DNA from 3 places in the Photobacterium sp. J15 genome. Region 3 is predicted to be linked to each of the others. Evidence: predicted binding sites of a transcription regulator. Region 3 holds the regulator's gene; each other region holds the start of a gene.
What was found. Region 3 encodes MetJ, which represses methionine synthesis genes. Its sites were predicted from a motif close to TTAGACNTNTANANGTCTAA; they were not measured.

Region 1 (6,320 bases), 2.8 Mb from region 3:
CAGGTTTTCCATCAGATTATTTTTCATCGTCATCGTCAGAGTGGCAAAATCACCGATGAGATAGCACACCAACGGCAGTGCGGCATGCCACATCAAATCCCTGAGCTTCTCAAAAAAGGTTTCGAGATCCTCAAAATCATCCCCGACAAAACCGCCCATCGGAAACCATTCCAGGTGATAACTGAACAAAGTGATCAACAAGACACCGACGACATAGCCCGGCAATGCATAACCGATAAAAATCAGCACCGAGGTTGACGAATCAAAGACACTGCCGTGCTTCAGAGCCTTATAGTAGCCGAGCGGGATAGAGATAAAATAGCTGATGAAAAACGTCATCCCTCCATAAAACAGAGAGACCGGCAATCGCTCCATGATCATATCCAGCACCGGCTCGTAATAGCGGGTTGATTCCCCCAGATCCAGCATCAGTATCTTGCCCAACCATTCAAAGTAGGCTTCAAACACTGGCTTATCCAGGCCATAGAAAGCATTCAGTTCAGCAATCTGATCATCGGATAACGCATTACTTTCCGCAGAGGAAGACAATGATGAAGGCCCGCTGCTTTGCGCCTGCATCTCGGCCAGCATACGTTCAACCGGCCCGCCAGGCACCAGGCGGGTAATGGCAAAAATAAGGATAGTAATACCGAGAAAAGTCGGCACCACCAAAGCTATCCGTCGCAGGATATAAGACAACATTTAATGACGAACTCCTTGTCAAAATTGTCGCTTACGATTTTTTAAAGATAGCAGTAAGTTAGTAAGAATATAGTGGGATAAAAAAGTGAGGGTACAAAAAAGGCCGCTGAAGCGACCTTTTCACTGAATCTGTAAGCAATTAGCGCGAGGCCAGCCAGGCCGGCACATCTACCACGCTGTCAAGAACAACGCTCGCCAGTGCTTCGCCTTCTTCGGTAACTGGCTTGCCGGTACGAACCAGGATCTTAGTACCGACTTCAGCCGCTTCAGCCGCTTTCATGTCGTCGGTCTTGTCACCAATCATGACCGAATTCTCCATATCAATTTTCAGGAAATCACGGGCAGAAATGAACATACCAGGTTTAGGCTTACGACAGTTACAATCTTGCAGATAATCGCCTTTACCCTCGGTTGGGTGGTGAGGGCAGTAATAAATACCGTCAAACTCAACGCCGTTATCAACAAAATTCCAGTCCATCCACTCAGTCAGAGTCAGGAATTCATCTTCCGTATACATACCACGAGCAATACCCGCCTGGTTTGTTACAAGAACAAGCAAGTACCCCATATCTTTGAGCTTCTTGCACGCTTCAAAAACGCCTTCAACGTATTCAAAGTCATCAACGGTATGAACGTAACCATGATCGACATTAATCACTCCGTCACGGTCGATAAAAACTGCTGGTTTGGCCAAAAGTTAGCCCTCTGTCTATATATATTAAGGCAAATTATGGCATGGCTAAGACAGGGATTCATCTGTTTATCGCGATTAAGCACAACACAATCAACCAGACAAACAAAGCCCACAAAGACGTTTAGACGTCTGGACGTAAAAATATCTATTGACTTAGACGTCTAGACACCCTAGCATCAAGAAATCGGCTGCGAACAGAAACACTTTTCGCACATAACAATGACAATGTAAACACAACATTTAGCATTACGATATACCTTGAATGACAGAGACTTAACTTTTCAAACTTTGTGTTTTAACAGGTATACGGTTCAGGAAGTTCGATGATAGAAATAAACAGAGTTAATAAAGTGTTCTATCAGGGTGACAGGGAGATCAACGCACTACGTGATATCAACCTGACCATTGAACAGGGCACCATTTTCGGCGTAATCGGATCATCAGGGGCAGGTAAAAGTACCTTGATCCGCTGCGTAAACCTGCTTGAAAAGCCAACCAGCGGCCACGTTATTGTGGACGGTATTGATTTAACCCAGCTTTCTAATCAGGAACTGACGCTGGCCCGCCGTAAAATCGGCATGATTTTCCAACATTTCAACCTGCTGTCTTCACGCACGGTTTTCGACAACATTGCCCTGCCGCTTGAGTTGGCAGGTAAAGGCAAAACGGAAATCAAAAACAAGGTCAGTGAACTGCTTCAGCTGGTCGGGCTGGCAGACAAAAGTCAGTCTTACCCGTCCAACCTCAGTGGCGGTCAGAAACAACGAGTGGCCATTGCCCGTGCTCTGGCCTCTGATCCGAAAGTGCTGCTGTGTGATGAAGCCACCAGCGCCCTGGATCCGGCGACCACTCAGTCGATTCTGGAATTACTGAAAGAGATCAACCGCAAGCTGAACCTGACAATATTGCTGATCACTCATGAAATGGATGTGGTGAAAAGCATCTGTTCAGAGGTAGCGATCATCGGCGGTGGTGAGCTGGTCGAGAAAGGTCCGGTAGGTGAAATTTTTGCCCATCCGAAAACCGATCTGGCGCGCAGTTTTATTCGCTCGACACTGGATCTGTCTATTCCTGAAGATTACCAGGCTCGCCTGGTTGAAGCCCGAATTAGCAACAGCTACCCACTGGTACGCCTGGAGTTTACCGGCAACTCCGTCGATGCTCCGCTCATCAGCCAGGTGGCCCGCGAATTTAACATCGACATCAGCATTCTAAGCTCCGACATGGACTACGCCGGAGGGGTCAAATTCGGCCTCATGCTGGCCGAATTTTTCGGTACCGAGCAGGCTGCCGATCAGGCCATTGCTTTCCTTCGAGATCACAAAGTTAATGTAGAGGTGCTGGGTTATGTTGCTTGAATCTATAACTAACTGGTGGCTAACCAACGAACGCCTGATTGAGTTGTTGATCAGCGCTCTGGGTGAAACCCTGATAATGGTGTTTGTCTCCGGCCTGATCGGTTTTGCAATTGGTATCCCGGCCGGTGTCGCCCTGCACCTGACCAAGAAAAACGGCTTACTGGAAAATAAAGCACTCAACCAGATACTGGGAACCATCACCAATATTGGCCGTTCGATCCCGTTCATTATTCTGCTGGTCGCCATTATTCCGTTTACCCGGTTTGTTGTCGGCAGCTCAATCGGTACCGCGGCTGCCATCGTTCCGCTGACAGTCGGCGCCATTCCGTTTATTGCCCGTCTGGTCGAAGGGGCTCTGCTGGAAGTACCGGGCGGACTGGTTGAAGCAGCACAGGCAATGGGCGCAACCCCGCGCCAAATCATCAGCAAGGTACTGCTGCCTGAAGCCCTGCCGGGCATCATCAACGCAGTCACCATCACCCTGGTTACCCTGGTGAGCTACTCGGCCATGGCCGGTACTGTCGGTGGCGGCGGTCTGGGTGATGTCGGTATCCGTTACGGCTACCAGCGTTTCGACGGAACCGTCATGCTTATTACCGTCATCATGCTGGTTGTACTGGTTCAGCTAATCCAGTCACTCGGCGACCATCTGGTCAAGCGAGTCGACCACAGATAATCCCGTGTTTTAATTGGCACAAATAACAACCATCAATAACACTTAACATTTTAGATTTACGGAAAATCCCCAGTTCTAAGGAGAAGTATCATGGCATTTAATCTTAAGAATCTTTTTGCGGTCGCAGGACTGGCATCAGCACTCATTCTGGCCGGTTGTGGCGAGAAAGAAGCGGTGGTTGATAACAGCAAAATTAAAATTGGGGTAATGGCGGGCGCGGAAGCCCAGGTTGCAGAAGTGGCAGCCAAGGAAGCTAAAGACAAATACGGCCTGGATGTCGAGCTTATCACCTTCACCGACTACGTCTCACCAAATGCGGCGCTGGAAGAAGGTTCAATCGATATCAACGCATTCCAGCACAAACCGTACCTGGATCAGCAAGTAACTGACCGCGGCTATAAGTTTGCGATTGCCGGTAATACCTTTGTTTATCCGATTGCCGCCTACTCCAGCAAAATCAAAGCAATTGACGAGCTGAAAGAAGGTGATCAGATTGCACTTCCTAACGATCCGACTAACCTTGGCCGCTCTCTGCTGCTACTTCAACAGCAAGGCTTATTGAAACTGAAAGACGGTGCAGGCCTGACTGCAACAGTTCTGGATATCGTCGAAAATCCGAAGAACCTGAAAATCGTTGAACTGGAAGCAGCACAGCTGCCTCGCTCTCTTGACGATGTTCAGCTTGCGATCATCAACACCACCTATGCCAGCAGCATCAACCTGACACCTGATCGTGACGGTGTATTCGTTGAAGACAAAGAGTCTCCTTACGTGAACCTGATTGTTGCCCGCCAGGACAACGTTGAAGCTGAAAACGTTAAAACCTTTGTTAAGGCTTACCAGTCTGAAACTGTCTATGAAGCAGCGAAAGATATCTTCCAAGGTGGCGTCGTTAAAGGCTGGTAATCACTACTTGCCTGATAGCTAAAACAATCAACTTATAACAATAAGCCCCTCTGTTGAGGGGCTTATTGTTTTTATCTGTCTTTCTTCTGCCGTTATTTTTTCTTTTTCACCCGGCCCTGCACGGCTTTAAAGCGAGGGTTCGACTTACAGATAACGTACAGGCGACCACGACGCTTAACAACCTGGCAATCACGATGACGGCTTTTAGCACTTTTCAGCGAGCTCAGAACTTGCATCTTAGTTTCCTTTCTTTTTACCAAACTGACCAAAACGGCGGGTGAAGTTAGCCATTCGGCCTTCTGTGCTGATAACTCGTTGCTTGCCGGTGTAGAACGGATGTGATTCCGACGACACATCCAGGGTGAAATACGGGTATTCCTTACCATCTTCCCAAGTGATGGTCTTGTCGGTTTTCAGGGTTGAACCAATAAGGAAGTATTTATCAACACTGGTGTCGTGGAACACAACGGTTCGATACTCGGGGTGAATACCTGGTTTCATTTTCTGATCCTCAAATAACTTTTCTTATTCTCAAAGAATAAGGCTTTCGCTCGAGATATGTTATAACATACCACTTGATAACAATTCTCATCAAGCTTTAATTTGATTTTTTATGCTATTTTCTGCGTCAAATGAATCAGGACGCTATCCAGATGAGCTATCAAATTGAACCGGTTGGGATTATCCGCTCCCCTTATAAAGAGAAGTTTGCAGTACCACGCCAGCCGGGGTTAGTACCCAGTGCCCGCTCGGAAATCGTGCTTCAGGGTGAAGCCAATGCCCTTGAAGCGGTACGTGGGCTAGAGCAATTCAGCCACCTATGGCTACTGTTCCTGTTTGATCAAAACCTTGAAGCGGGCTGGCGTCCGACCGTTCGCCCACCGCGTCTGGGCGGTAACGAACGAATCGGTGTGTTTGCCAGCCGGGCAACGTTCCGCCCTAACGGTATCGGTATGTCAGCGGTCGAAATCAAAGGTGTTCGCCAGGAAGGCAGTGATGTCATCATCGAACTGGGTGGCGTTGATCTAGTGGACGGAACACCGATTGTCGATATCAAACCTTACATTCCCTACTCGGACAGCCTGCCACACGCCCACGGCGGTTTTGCCACCGAAGAGCCAGACACTCTTGACGTCATTTTCCTGAAGGAAGCCGCAAGACAACTGACCGGACACCGGGGCGAGCACCAGAAAGCTGTGATTTCTGAAGTGTTAGCGCAAGATCCCCGCCCGGCCTATAAAAAAGGCAAACAGGACGACAAGGAGTACGCGGTTCACTTGTTTAATTACAATGTCAGATTTACAGTAAATAACGAGCAAGTGACCGTTACCACCCTTGAAGTCACCGAAGAATAACAATCTCAGGCTTGTTCTCTTTGGCGAATAGTCATTTGGCTGGTAGTATATGCGGTTATCGCTTCTCAAGCGGTGCGGGGAAATCCCGCCTACCAACAACTACTTCTTATCAACCAACGGATACCATCAATGCGTACCAGTAAATATCTTCTTTCAACGCTGAAGGAGACTCCAAACGACGCAGAAATCATCAGCCACCAGCTGATGCTACGTGCAGGTATGATCCGTAAGCTGGCTTCAGGTCTTTATACCTGGCTACCTACAGGTCTGCGTGTTCTGCGTAAGGTCGAAAACATTGTTCGTGAAGAAATGAACAAAGCAGGTGCAGTAGAAACGCTAATGCCCGTAGTTCAGCCCTCTGAGCTTTGGGTTGAAACCGGTCGCTGGGACAAATTCGGTCCCGAGCTGCTACGTATCGCTGATCGCCACGACCGACCGTTCGTTCTGGGTCCTACGCACGAAGAAGTGATCACAGACATGGTTCGCAACGAAGTGAAGTCGTACAAACAACTTCCACTGAACCTGTATCAGATCCAGACTAAATTCCGTGACGAAGTTCGCCCACGTTTCGGTGTGATGCGTTCACGCGAATTTATCATGAAAGATGCGTACTCTTTCCACCTGGACAA
Region 2 (6,320 bases), 3.2 Mb from region 3:
ACCTTTACTACAGCTTGGCACTGAACATTGACCCTACATGTGTAGGATAGGTGGGAGGCTTCGAAGCAGGTACGCCAGTATCTGTGGAGCCGTCCTTGAAATACCACCCTTGTAGTGTTGATGTTCTAACTTGGCCCCGTTATCCGGGGTGAGGACAGTGCCTGGTGGGTAGTTTGACTGGGGCGGTCTCCTCCCAAAGCGTAACGGAGGAGCACGAAGGTGGGCTAATCACGGTCGGACATCGTGAGGTTAGTGCAATGGCATAAGCCCGCTTGACTGCGAGAATGACGGTTCGAGCAGGTGCGAAAGCAGGTCATAGTGATCCGGTGGTTCTGAATGGAAGGGCCATCGCTCAACGGATAAAAGGTACTCCGGGGATAACAGGCTGATACCGCCCAAGAGTTCATATCGACGGCGGTGTTTGGCACCTCGATGTCGGCTCATCACATCCTGGGGCTGAAGTCGGTCCCAAGGGTATGGCTGTTCGCCATTTAAAGTGGTACGCGAGCTGGGTTTAGAACGTCGTGAGACAGTTCGGTCCCTATCTGCCGTGGGCGCTGGATGATTGAGAGGGGCTGCTCCTAGTACGAGAGGACCGGAGTGGACGAACCGCTGGTGTTCGGGTTGTGTCGCCAGACGCATTGCCCGGTAGCTAAGTTCGGAATCGATAACCGCTGAAAGCATCTAAGCGGGAAGCGAGCCTCAAGATGAGTCATCCCTGATACTTTAAGTATCCTGAAGGGCTGTTCAAGACTAGAACGTTGATAGGCAGGGTGTGTAAGCGCTGTGAGGCGTTGAGCTAACCTGTACTAATTGCCCGTGAGGCTTAACCATACAACACCCAAGGGGTTTTATAGGACTCCATGAGCACTTGAATGTAGTGCGAGAACATAGTCAGATTTTCCAAGATTGTAACGAATTTGCTTGGCGACCATAGCATTATGGACCCACCTGATCCCATGCCGAACTCAGTAGTGAAACGTAATAGCGCCGATGGTAGTGTGGGGCCTCCCCATGTGAGAGTAGGACATCGCCAGGCTTCCAATTTTAGAAATTCGCGATAGCGGGTTTCAACGCAGAATTGCGTGCTGGTATAGCTCAGTTGGTAGAGCGCACCCTTGGTAAGGGTGAGGTCCCCAGTTCAAATCTGGGTACTAGCACCACTAATTTGTTCAGCGACAATAGCACAATGGTACCACCTGATCCCATGCCGAACTCAGTAGTGAAACGTTGTAGCGCCGATGGTAGTGTGGGGCCTCCCCATGTGAGAGTAGGACATTGCTGAACACCCATTCAAAAACCCAGCTTTAGGCTGGGTTTTTTCGTTTTTGCTTTATGAAAAACGACTTATCAAATTTTCTCATATTTCCTATCTTGATCCTTAATTCTTTTTATCTTGTTTTTCTTGCGTGACTGACAAAACTTATATAGTTTTATTTAGAAATCTGGACGTCTAAACATCTTGTTGCTTAGTTTAGCTTCATTGAATATGTTTCGTTCGGTATAACGTTTAAGGAGTAAACCAAGATGCCGATTAAAATTCCTGATCAATTACCTGCGACTGATATCTTGCGCCGAGAGAATATTTTTGTGATGTCGGAAGCTCGGGCTACCAGTCAGGAAATACGTCCGTTGAAAGTGCTGTTGTTAAATCTGATGCCCAAAAAAATTGAGACGGAAACTCAGTTCTTGCGGCTGCTTTCTAATACACCACTGCAGGTGGATGTTGAGCTGTTGCGGATTGATAATAGGCCGACAAAAAATACACCCATTGAGCATTTAGATACTTTTTACCGTCAGTTTGAGATGGTAAAAGATCGTAATTTTGACGGTTTGATTGTAACCGGCGCACCGTTAGGTCTGGTTCAGTTTGAGGATGTGCTTTACTGGGAAGAAATCCAGGCTATTTTGAACTGGGCTAAGAAACATGTGACATCAACAATGTTTGTCTGTTGGGCTGCTCAGGCTGGGCTGAAGCTGTTATATGATTTACCGAAGCGTACCCGTAAAGAAAAGCTGTCCGGAGTGTATTCTCATAGGACACAAGATTGCTACCATCCGATCCTTCGCGGGTTTGATGATAGCTTTTGGGCTCCGCATTCGCGTTATGCTGATTTTTCTCCTGAATTTTTGGCCGAAAATACAGATCTGGATATTCTCGCGACCTCTGATGAGGCTGGGGTTTACTTAGCTGCCACTAAAGATAAGCGTAATGTCTTTGTCACCGGTCATCCTGAGTATGATGTCAGTACTTTGCATAATGAATATGTGAGGGATTTGGGGGAAGGGATGGAGCCTAATTTGCCGGTTAACTATTATCCTGGCGACAATCCTGATAATACTCCAATAGCCAGCTGGCGCAGTCATGGTCATTTATTATTTTCGAACTGGCTTAACTACTGTGTCTATCAGCAAACACCGTATGATCTGGAGCATTTCTCAGAAGAGAATTTTACCCGTGATGAGTAACCTCAATCACAATAAGAATATGTCATACAAAAAGACCTGCAAATTGCAGGTCTTTTTACTTTAAGCAAAATGATCTTTAGCGGTTTTGAGCTTCCCAGGCTTTGGCTTTGTGGATTAATGGCGTGATTGTTGAACCTTGTACAAGGATTGAGAACACCACAACTGCGTAAGTCATTACCAAAATGATCTCTTTGACATCAATGCTTTTTTCCGGAATTACGATAACGCCAGCCGGGATTGCCATCGCCATCGCCAGTGCTAATCCTCCCCGCAGACCACCCCAGGTCAGAATTCTAACTGATAGTGGGTTGTAGTCGCGATAACGCTCGAAACCGAGATAGGAGAGCTTGATACTCAGGTAGCGGCTGAGCAGGACCAGAGGAATGGCAATTGCCATCAATACCCAGTCTTCCTGATGGAAGCTGAACTGAAGCATGCTCATACCGATCAGCAGGAACAGCACACCATTTAGAAACTCGTCAACCAGTTCCCAGAAGTGATCCAGATGGTCTTCACTCTCTTTTGAAAAACCGATATAGCGTGTCCAGTTACCAATCATAATACCGGATACCACCATTGCCAGCGGGCCGGAGACATGGATCAGATCGGCAAAGACATAACCTGCCGTCGGTATGCCGATTGTCAGTAGTAACTCCATTGAGTGGTCATCGGTTGAACTGATCAGATAGTGGAATAGCAGGCCCAGCAGGAAGCCGTAAGCTATACCGCCTATCGCTTCTTGAAGGAACAACTGGCCGACGCCGAGGACTGTCGGGGCTTCGTTGCCGAACGCAATCGTAAACAAGGTGACAAAAATCACTAGGCCGAAACCGTCGTTAAACAGGGATTCGCCTTCGATTTGTGTTGAGATACGGCGTGGCGCATCGAGCTTTTTGACAATCGCGAGGACGGCGATAGGGTCGGTTGGCGATATCAGGGAGCCAAATAGCAGGCAGTAGATGAGATCGAACTGGATACCGATTAACTGGCAGAGCCCCCAAAGCGAAAAGCCGATAAAGAAAGTGGAAAACAGAGTCGCGGCCAGAGCCAAAACCGTGATTTCCCATTTCTGCTCTTCCAGATGAGGCAGTTTGATACCGAGCCCGCCGGCGAATAACAAAAAGCCTAAAATGCCTTTCAGCAAGAAATTCTCAAAGTTGATTTCACCAAGCTGCTCAGCAGCAATATCTTCAAGATGGAACCAGCCATTCTGACCTGCAATGACAATCCCCAGAGAAAGGACCAGTGCACCGGCTGTGATGGCAATGGTTGTCTGCATTTTTCCTATTTTGCTGTTTATAAAAGCAATAACCATTGCTGCTGCAGCAAGGAAGCAGAGGGTGCTATAGACCGACATGCGTTAACCTCGGTAATTGAAAAGAATCAGGGTTAAATTTGGTCAAAATATAAATGCATCTTGGGGAGAAAGGCTATAAAAAGTTTGAGGGAAAGCGAAAAAAGAAAAGAGCTATAGACGTCTAGATTTCCATTTGGGCTGTGGTAGGATGTTACTCAGCTGTAACATTATAGAAGGGAAGTGATGTGGTGTTAAAGGGCAAGGAATTACTACAGAAGCGGTTGCAAGAGCAGATCCTGATTATTGATGGCGGGATGGGCACCATGATCCAGGGATATAAGCTGGATGAAGGGGATTACCGTGGAAGTCGGTTTGCCGACTGGCAGAGCGATTTGAAAGGGAATAATGATTTGTTGGTGCTGACTCAGCCTCAGCTTATAAAAGATATCCATGCGGCTTACCTTGAAGCCGGGGCAGATATCCTGGAAACCAATACATTTAATGCCACGACTATTGCCATGGCTGACTATGGCATGGAAAGTCTCAGCGCTGAAATTAATTTTGAAGCTGCCCGGCTGGCAAGAGAGGCGGCAGATGAGTGGTCTGCGAAGACACCAGAAAAGCCACGCTTTGTTGCCGGGGTGTTAGGTCCGACTAACCGGACTTGTTCTATCTCTCCTGATGTTAACGACCCGGGATTTCGTAATATCACTTTTGACCTGTTGGTTGAGACTTATTCTGAGTCAACTCGCGCCTTGATCCGTGGTGGTGTTGATATCATCCTGATTGAAACTATCTTCGATACCCTGAATGCCAAGGCCTGTGCTTTTGCGGTTGAGAGTGTGTTCGACGAGCTCGACATCACTTTACCGGTGATGATCTCCGGTACCATAACGGATGCATCAGGGCGAACGCTTTCCGGTCAGACGACAGAAGCTTTCTATAATTCACTACGCCACGTAAAGCCGATTTCCTTTGGTCTGAACTGTGCACTCGGCCCTGATGAGCTGCGCCAGTATGTAGAAGAACTCTCCCGTATTTCTGAATGTGCAGTGTCGGCGCACCCGAATGCTGGTCTGCCGAATGCTTTCGGTGAATATGATCTCGGGCCGGAAGAGATGGCTGCTCATATTCAGGAATGGGCGCAAAGTGGTTTTCTAAATATGGTAGGGGGATGCTGCGGTACTACACCTGAACATATCCGTGCCATCGCGAATGTTACTCAGGATATTACTCCGCGTCCGTTACCTGAAATTCCTGTGGCCTGTCGGCTTTCCGGCCTTGAGCCATTAATTATTGAGTCCGACACGTTGTTTCTCAATGTCGGGGAGCGAACCAATGTGACGGGTTCGGCTCGTTTTAAGCGACTGATCAAAGAAGATCTGTATGACGAGGCATTGGAAGTTGCCCGTCAGCAGGTTGAGGCTGGTGCTCAGATCATCGATATCAATATGGATGAAGGAATGATCGATGCCGAGGCGGCGATGGTTCGATTCCTTAATTTGTGTGCTAGTGAGCCTGAGATCTCGAAAGTGCCGATCATGATCGACTCATCGAAATGGGAAGTCATGGAAGCGGGCCTGAAATGTGTACAGGGTAAATCGATTGTTAACTCAATTTCGCTTAAGGAAGGAAAAGCGAAGTTCGTTGAGCAGGCAAGGTTGATCCGCAGGTATGGTGCTGCCGTGATCGTGATGGCATTCGATGAAACCGGGCAGGCCGATACCCGCGAGCGCAAAATTGAAATTTGTACCAATGCCTACCGTGTTCTGGTTGATGAGGTCGGTTTCCCGCCTGAAGACATCATTTTCGACCCGAACATCTTTGCTGTGGCGACGGGTATTGATGAGCATAATAACTATGCCGTTGATTTCATTGAGGCGGTTGGCGATATCAAGCGTACACTGCCACATGCGATGGTCTCCGGCGGAGTATCCAACGTATCATTCTCGTTTCGGGGTAATAACCCGGTTAGGGAAGCCATTCATGCCGTGTTTTTATATCACTGTATTAAACGGGGTATGGACATGGGGATCGTCAATGCCGGTCAGTTGGCTATCTATGATGACCTGCCGTCGGAGTTGCGCGATGCAGTCGAAGATGTTGTCCTGAACCGCCGTTCAGACAGTACTGAACGTCTGCTGGAAATTGCGGATAAGTACCGGGATAGCGGAAAAGCTGAAGAAGATACTTCAGCACAGGAGTGGCGGGGCTGGCCGGTAGAGAAACGACTTGAACACGCCTTGGTGAAAGGAATTACCGAGTTTATTGTCGAAGATACAGAACAGGCACGCCAGAAGGCAAGCAAGCCGCTTGAGGTGATTGAAGGCCCGTTGATGTCTGGCATGAATGTTGTCGGTGATTTGTTTGGTGAAGGCAAGATGTTCTTGCCGCAGGTGGTAAAGTCGGCGCGGGTGATGAAACAGGCCGTGGCTTATTTGGAGCCTTTTATCAATGCCGAGAAAAAGGCGGGCAGCTCGAACGGAAAAATCCTGCTGGCTACGGTGAAAGGAGATGTTCATGACATTGGAAAGAATATTGTCGGTGTTGTACT
Region 3 (6,320 bases):
TTTTGTATTCGGGGAACAGGGTAGCCAGCTGCTGTTCCAGCTGCTCGGTGCCGACGCCGACTGCATTTAGCTGGGTTGAGCCGCAGTTACCACATTGAGGCATCACTGGACGCTGGGTGGCACAGTGATGGCAGCGCAGTTCACCGGACTGCTGGTGGAAGGTGTAATACGCATCGCAGCGTTTACATTCGGCCAGCCAGCCACATTCATGACAGATGATCGCCGGGGAATAACCGCGGCGATTGAGGAACAGCATTACCTGGTTTCCTGCATCGAGGTGCTTTCTCATTCGGGCTATCAGCGGTGCTGACAGCCCGGCCTCAAGGTAAAGGCCTTTGACATCCAGAACCCCGTGGCGTGCCTGCTGGGCGTTCCCGGCGCGGCGGGTCAGGGTCAGGTGGTGATATTTCCCGGTTTTTGCATTATGCAGGCTTTCCAGCGCTGGCGTGGCTGAGCCGAGCACCACCGGGATGTTCTCCCGGCTGGCCCGCATCACTGCCAGATCACGGGCGTGGTAGCGCAGGCTGTCCTGTTGTTTGTAAGATCCATCATGCTCTTCGTCGACAATGATAATGCCGAGGTTACTGAATGGCGTGAACAGCGCGGAGCGGGTACCAATAATGATCCCGGCCTGGTTATCGCGCCCGGCCAGCCAGGCTGACAGCCGCTCGGTATCATTCAGGCCGGAGTGCACTGTTTCCAGCGGTACATTGAAGCGACGGCGGAAGCGGTTGATAGTCTGCGGCGTCAGGCCGATTTCCGGTACCAGGATCAGGGCCTGCTTCCCTGCCGCCAGCACAGGTTCCAACAGGTTGAGGTAAACCTCGGTTTTGCCTGAGCCGGTCACCCCTTCCAATAAATAGCAGCCAAACTCCAGGCTGGCGTTGACGGTCGCCACCGCCAGTGCCTGCTCTTCATTTAGCCTTGGCTTTTCTTCTGTTACCGCAAAATCCCTGAGCCAGTCCGTAGAGGCTGGCTTTTCTTCAATGGCTTGAATCCAGCCTTTATCGCTCAAAGTCTTGAGAGTGGCGGTACTGACTTCGTCGGCCAACAGGGATTCATGGCTGCTTTTACCATTGCGCAGGGTATTAAGTACCTGCACCTGACGCGGTGCCCGTTTTAGCGAGGCAATCGACTGGTCACGTCCGGTTTCGGTGATCTGCCACATTTTCAGGCTGGTCGGTGAGGCTTCTCGCCCTTTGCGCAGCAGGGTTGGCATGGCATTAGCCAGGGTGTCACCAAGTGGGTATTGGTAATAGCTGCTGGCCCAGGTCAGTAGGCCAAACAGGGGCGGTTGCCATAGCGGCTGGTGATCCAGCACGCTAGAAATCGCTTTAAGCTGCTCCAGCGGAAAATCGGATTTGTCGGTGATGGCCATGACGATACCGACCAGTTGCTGACGGCCGAAGGGAACCCTGACCCGGCCGCCGATCACAGGATGTGCCTCGGGCTTGATCAGATAATCGAACTGTTTATCCAGGGGAACAGGGAGGGCCACTCGGGCAATTTGGGGCGTCATAACTAACCGCATAATCCGCATGTACTAAGATGAAGAAGTGTACCTTGCTTGGCGATTGCCAGCAAAGTGGTGAAAAAAGGAGCGCATTGGTTGATCTCGGCGGTTTGATTGATTACTATACGCCGCCTAAATTTAGCGTATTGATATCAGCTTGCTGATGGTAATACGTTATCCTGTTATTAATGACGTGTGGTGCCCGGCTTTGGATCGGGAGAGCGACACGGCCTTACATATTGAGGTTATCCCATGAAACAAGGTATTCACCCAGAATACACAGCAGTGAACGCTAAATGTTCTTGCGGCAACACTTTCGTATTCAACTCTACTCTAGGTAAAGACATCAACCTAGATGTATGCGACAAGTGCCACCCGTTCTACACTGGTAAGCAGCGTCAGGTTAGCACTGGCGGTCGTATCGACAAGTTCAACAAGCGTTTCGGTGCTCTTTCTAGCAAGTAATTGCCAGATGAATTCCGATAAAAAGGGATGCGAAAGCATCCCTTTTTTTTATATCTGCTATCCTTCATTTATTCTCGCCTTGTTCATTATTTAATTTTCTTATCCCCAAGTAGCACGAAAACTACCCATTTTCTTGTCGTGATATCAAAAATATGTAATACCTGAGTCGGCGGGTTGGGATTATTGGCTCGACCAGCTGAGCCTCGCTATGATTTTGTATCACTATAGAATATGATCTAGCTCTCATTACCGAACTGAACATCATTTTCATTCAGGATCAGGAACACTATGTCAGAAGATTTTCGCCAACAGGCACTTCACTATCACGCTTACCCGGTACCAGGCAAAATTGCCGTTGAACTGACCAAACCGGCAAACACGGTTGAAGACCTTGCATTGGCATACAGCCCGGGTGTGGCTGAACCAGTCCGTGAGATCGCACAAAACGCCGAGAACGTTTACAAGTACACTGGTAAAGGCAACATGGTTGCAGTAATTACCAACGGTACGGCTATCCTTGGCCTGGGTAACCTTGGTCCACTGGCGTCTAAGCCGGTAATGGAAGGTAAGTCACTGCTGTTTAAGCGTTTTGCTGGTCTTGATTCAATTGATATCGAAGTGAAGCACCGTACTATCGACGAGTTTGTTGATACGGTTGCGAACATCGCTGATACCTTCGGTGGTATTAACCTGGAAGATATCAAGGCACCGGATTGTTTTGAAATTGAAAAGCGCCTGATTGAACGTTGTCAGGTACCGGTTTTCCATGATGATCAGCACGGTACTGCTATTGTAACTGCGGCTGGAATGCTGAATGCGCTGGAACTGCAGGGCAAAGAGATCAGCGAAGCTGTGATTGTCTGCTTGGGCGCCGGTGCGGCTGCTGTGGCGTGTATGGAGCTGCTTATTAAGTGTGGTGCCCAGCGCGAGAAAATCTACATGCTTGACCGTAAAGGTGTTATCCATACCCGTCGTGAGGATATCAACGAATACAAGCAGCTGTTTGCTAACAACACTGACAAGCGCACGCTGGAAGATGTGATTGAAGGTGCTGATATCTTTGTTGGTGTATCTGGTCCGAACCTGCTGGCTCCTGAATCGCTGAAGCTGATGGCTGACAAGCCTGTTGTATTTGCATGTTCAAACCCTGATCCTGAAATCAAGCCTGAGCTGGCGCACGAAGTGCGTGATGATCTGATCATGGGTACCGGTCGTTCAGACTACCCGAATCAGGTGAATAACGTTATTTGCTTCCCGTTCATTTTCCGTGGTGCACTGGATGTTCGTGCCAGCCAGATCAACGATGAAATGAAACTGGCGGCGGTGAATGCGATCCGCGAACTGGCAAAAGAGCCGGTACCGGCGGAAGTGGTTGCAGCGGCTGGTGCTGACAAACTTGAGTTTGGTTCTCAGTACATTATTCCTAAGCCAATGGATCCGCGCCTGCTTCCTCGCGTTGCTAAAGCGGTTGCTCAGGCAGCTGTTGACTCAGGTGTTGCGCAGATTGCAATGCCGGCGGGTTACATGGAAAACATCTAATATTGTTGTCGGTAAGACTTCGGATATGAAAAAACCAGCCATCGGGCTGGTTTTTTTGTTCTTGTGGTTAGGAAGATGGCGCTTATTCGTTGATGTCTTCTGGCTTGATGCCCATCTCTTCCATCTTCGTTTTGGCTTCAGCCGGCAGGTCATCCGGACGATCTTTACGGATGTCCTCATCAGTCGGTAATGGCTGGCCAGTGTAGGCATGCAGGAAGGCTTCACACAGCAATTCACTGTTTGTTGCGTGACGCAAGTTATTGATCTGACGGCGTGTACGTTCATCAGTCAGGATTTTCAGAACCTTCAATGGAATCGAAACAGTGATTTTCTTTACTTGTTCGTTTTTCTTACCGTGTTCCGCATATGGGCTAATGTATTCGCCATTCCACTCTGCCATTTTCTACCTTCTCAGCGATGTTGGACTTGTTAAAAGAATATATGGGGGAATTTTAGCGGGATTTACCGCCATAAGCAAAGACATATAGACGTCTGGAAGTGTTGACGTCTTAAATTATTCTGGCTAATGTTGTTGCTTAAAAGTTAGTCAAGGCAAGGCCAGTCTCAGACAAGGAAAGTAACTATGAGTGACAAGAAGCCAGCGACCGTTGCCGTACGCGCCGGGATCTGTACTGATACCCAGTTTAATGCGGTGGTTCCACCGATATATCTCACTTCAACCTACAGCTTCCCACAAATGGGGGAAGTTCCTCAATACGATTATTCCCGCTCAGGCAACCCGACCCGAAATATGCTGGCAGAAGCGTTATCTGAGTTGGAGGGCGGTGCCGGCGGTATTGTTACCAATTGTGGCACATCTGCCATCAATTTGCTGGTATCGGCTTTGCTCGGCCCAGATGATTTAATTGTTGCCCCGCATGACTGTTATGGCGGGACATACCGTTTGTTTGATTCCCGGGCGCGGAAAGGGGACTTTAACGTGGCCTTTGTTGATCAGGGGGATCCTGAAGCGCTAAGCGCAGCGCTGGCCAGAAAACCTAAGCTGGTGTGGGTCGAAACTCCGTCTAATCCGTTATTGAGAGTGATTGATGTCGCGGCACTTTGTGAGAAGGCCAAAAAAGTGGGGGCTCTGGTCGCGGTTGATAACACTTTCCTGTCGCCAATCTTGCAGCAGCCGATTGCTCTCGGGGCTGATTTCGTCATCCATTCCAACACCAAATATATCAATGGTCATTCCGATGTCGTCGGTGGTGTGCTGATTGCCAAAGAGGCTGAACAGGCCGAGGAGCTGGCTTGGTGGGCGAACTGTATCGGAGCGACCGGGGCGGCGTTTGATGCTTACCTGACCCTGCGCGGGCTGCGGACTCTGGCTCCGAGGATGAAGACGCATGAAGAAAACAGTGCCCGGATTCTGGCGTACCTGCAAACCCAGCCGTTGGTGGGACAGATTTACCATCCGAGCCTGACAGAACATCCCGGTCACGAGATTGCATTAAAACAGCAGCGTGGCTTTGGCTCAATGCTGAGTTTTGAGCTGGACGGGAGCGAGCAACAGCTGGCGGAATTTGTTAAGACGCTGAAGTTTTTCTCGCTGGCTGAGTCGCTGGGCGGAACTGAAAGTCTGATTGCCCATCCGGCCAGTATGACCCACAGGGCAATGTCTGACGAAGCTCAGGCAGAAGCCGGGATCAAACCATCATTACTGCGCCTTTCGGTCGGTCTGGAAGATCCGGATGATCTGATTGCCGATCTGGATCAGGCATTTACTAAAGCGGCGGAGGTATAAGGATGAGCCAGCCAGTACAACGACAGCTACATAAATTTGGTGGCAGCAGCCTTGCCGATCCTGAGTGTTACCGTCGGGTCGCCGCAATTTTGCAGGAATACTCCGGCAGTGATGATCTGATTGTCGTCTCTGCTGCCGGGAAGACAACGAACAAATTGATCGCCTGGACTGAACTGCTGGGGAAAGACGGCCGTCACGCCCATGAGTTATTGCAGGAGATCCGTCAGTTCCAGCAAGGTCTGATTGAGGCATTGCTCAGTGGCAGTGTCGCCGATGAGCTGGCAACCCAACTGCATCTTGAGTTGGCACAGCTGGCATCTCTGACGGATTCTGATTTAGCAGCAGCTGTGGTGGCAGATGTACTGGGTCATGGTGAGCTTTGGTCGGCCCGGTTGTTGTCGGCGGTACTGGAAGCGCAGTCCATGCCTGCTATCTGGCTCGATTCTAGAACGTTTTTGCGGGCGGAACGTGCCACCCAGCCGGAAGTGGATCGTGCCGCCTCCTGGCCGTTGTTGAAAACTCAGTTGGCTCAGCACAGCCAGCACAGAATCGTTATCACCGGTTTTATGGCTCGTAACCAGGCCGGGGAAACCGTACTCTTGGGCCGTAACGGCTCGGATTATTCGGCGACCGTTATTGGTGCGCTGGCGGAAGCGGGCAGGGTGACTATCTGGAGTGATGTGGCTGGGGTGTACAGTGCCGATCCGCGTAAAGTCGGGGATGCCTGCCTGTTGCCGCTGCTGCGACTCGATGAAGCGAACGAGTTAGCCCGGCTGGCCGCTCCGGTGCTTCACAGCCGGACTTTGCAGCCAGTGGCACAAAGTGCCATTGATCTGACTTTGCGCTGTAGCTTGCAGCCGGAATCCGGCTCGACCCGGGTAGAACGGGTGCTGGCTTCAGGTCGGGGAGCCAAAATTATCACTTCACTGGATGATGTCTGCCTGATTGAACTTGATGTTGCCCGTTCCCATGATTTTGAGGTCATTCTGACCGAACTGGGCCGCACGTTAGAGAGCGCTCAGCTTCAGCCGTTGGCACTCAGTGCTGAGTCGGATC

Region 1: metN (methionine ABC transporter ATP-binding protein MetN) is a predicted target of MetJ. The motif match lies at 1,518-1,537, and genes of this name have one in related genera.
Region 2: metH (methionine synthase) is a predicted target of MetJ. The motif match lies at 3,940-3,959, and genes of this name have one in related genera.

What each region holds. Positions count from the first base shown of each region.
Region 1 covers NZ_CAWMUI010000001.1:733,393-739,712, reverse strand. Annotated here, with positions in the region: gene AACQ93_RS03645 (ABC transporter permease subunit) at 1-702, opposite strand, end outside; gene gmhB (D-glycero-beta-D-manno-heptose 1,7-bisphosphate 7-phosphatase) at 842-1,396, opposite strand; gene metN (methionine ABC transporter ATP-binding protein MetN) at 1,720-2,754, shown strand; gene AACQ93_RS03630 (methionine ABC transporter permease) at 2,744-3,430, shown strand; gene AACQ93_RS03625 (MetQ/NlpA family lipoprotein) at 3,521-4,336, shown strand; gene ykgO (type B 50S ribosomal protein L36) at 4,429-4,572, opposite strand; gene AACQ93_RS03615 (type B 50S ribosomal protein L31) at 4,574-4,837, opposite strand; gene tsaA (tRNA (N6-threonylcarbamoyladenosine(37)-N6)-methyltransferase TrmO) at 4,990-5,691, shown strand; gene AACQ93_RS03605 (proline--tRNA ligase) at 5,821-6,320, shown strand, end outside.
Region 2 covers NZ_CAWMUI010000001.1:377,687-384,006, forward strand. Annotated here, with positions in the region: rRNA gene AACQ93_RS01845 (23S ribosomal RNA) at 1-834, shown strand, start outside; rRNA gene rrf (5S ribosomal RNA) at 924-1,039, shown strand; tRNA gene AACQ93_RS01855 (tRNA-Thr) at 1,088-1,163, shown strand; rRNA gene rrf (5S ribosomal RNA) at 1,172-1,287, shown strand; gene metA (homoserine O-acetyltransferase MetA) at 1,528-2,469, shown strand; gene AACQ93_RS01870 (cation:proton antiporter) at 2,546-3,826, opposite strand; gene metH (methionine synthase) at 4,012-6,320, shown strand, end outside.
Region 3 covers NZ_CAWMUI010000001.1:3,544,977-3,551,296, reverse strand. Annotated here, with positions in the region: gene priA (primosomal protein N') at 1-1,519, opposite strand, end outside; gene rpmE (50S ribosomal protein L31) at 1,766-1,978, shown strand; gene AACQ93_RS15920 (malic enzyme-like NAD(P)-binding protein) at 2,267-3,517, shown strand; gene metJ (met regulon transcriptional regulator MetJ) at 3,600-3,917, opposite strand; gene AACQ93_RS15910 (O-succinylhomoserine (thiol)-lyase) at 4,101-5,264, shown strand; gene AACQ93_RS15905 (bifunctional aspartate kinase/homoserine dehydrogenase II) at 5,267-6,320, shown strand, end outside.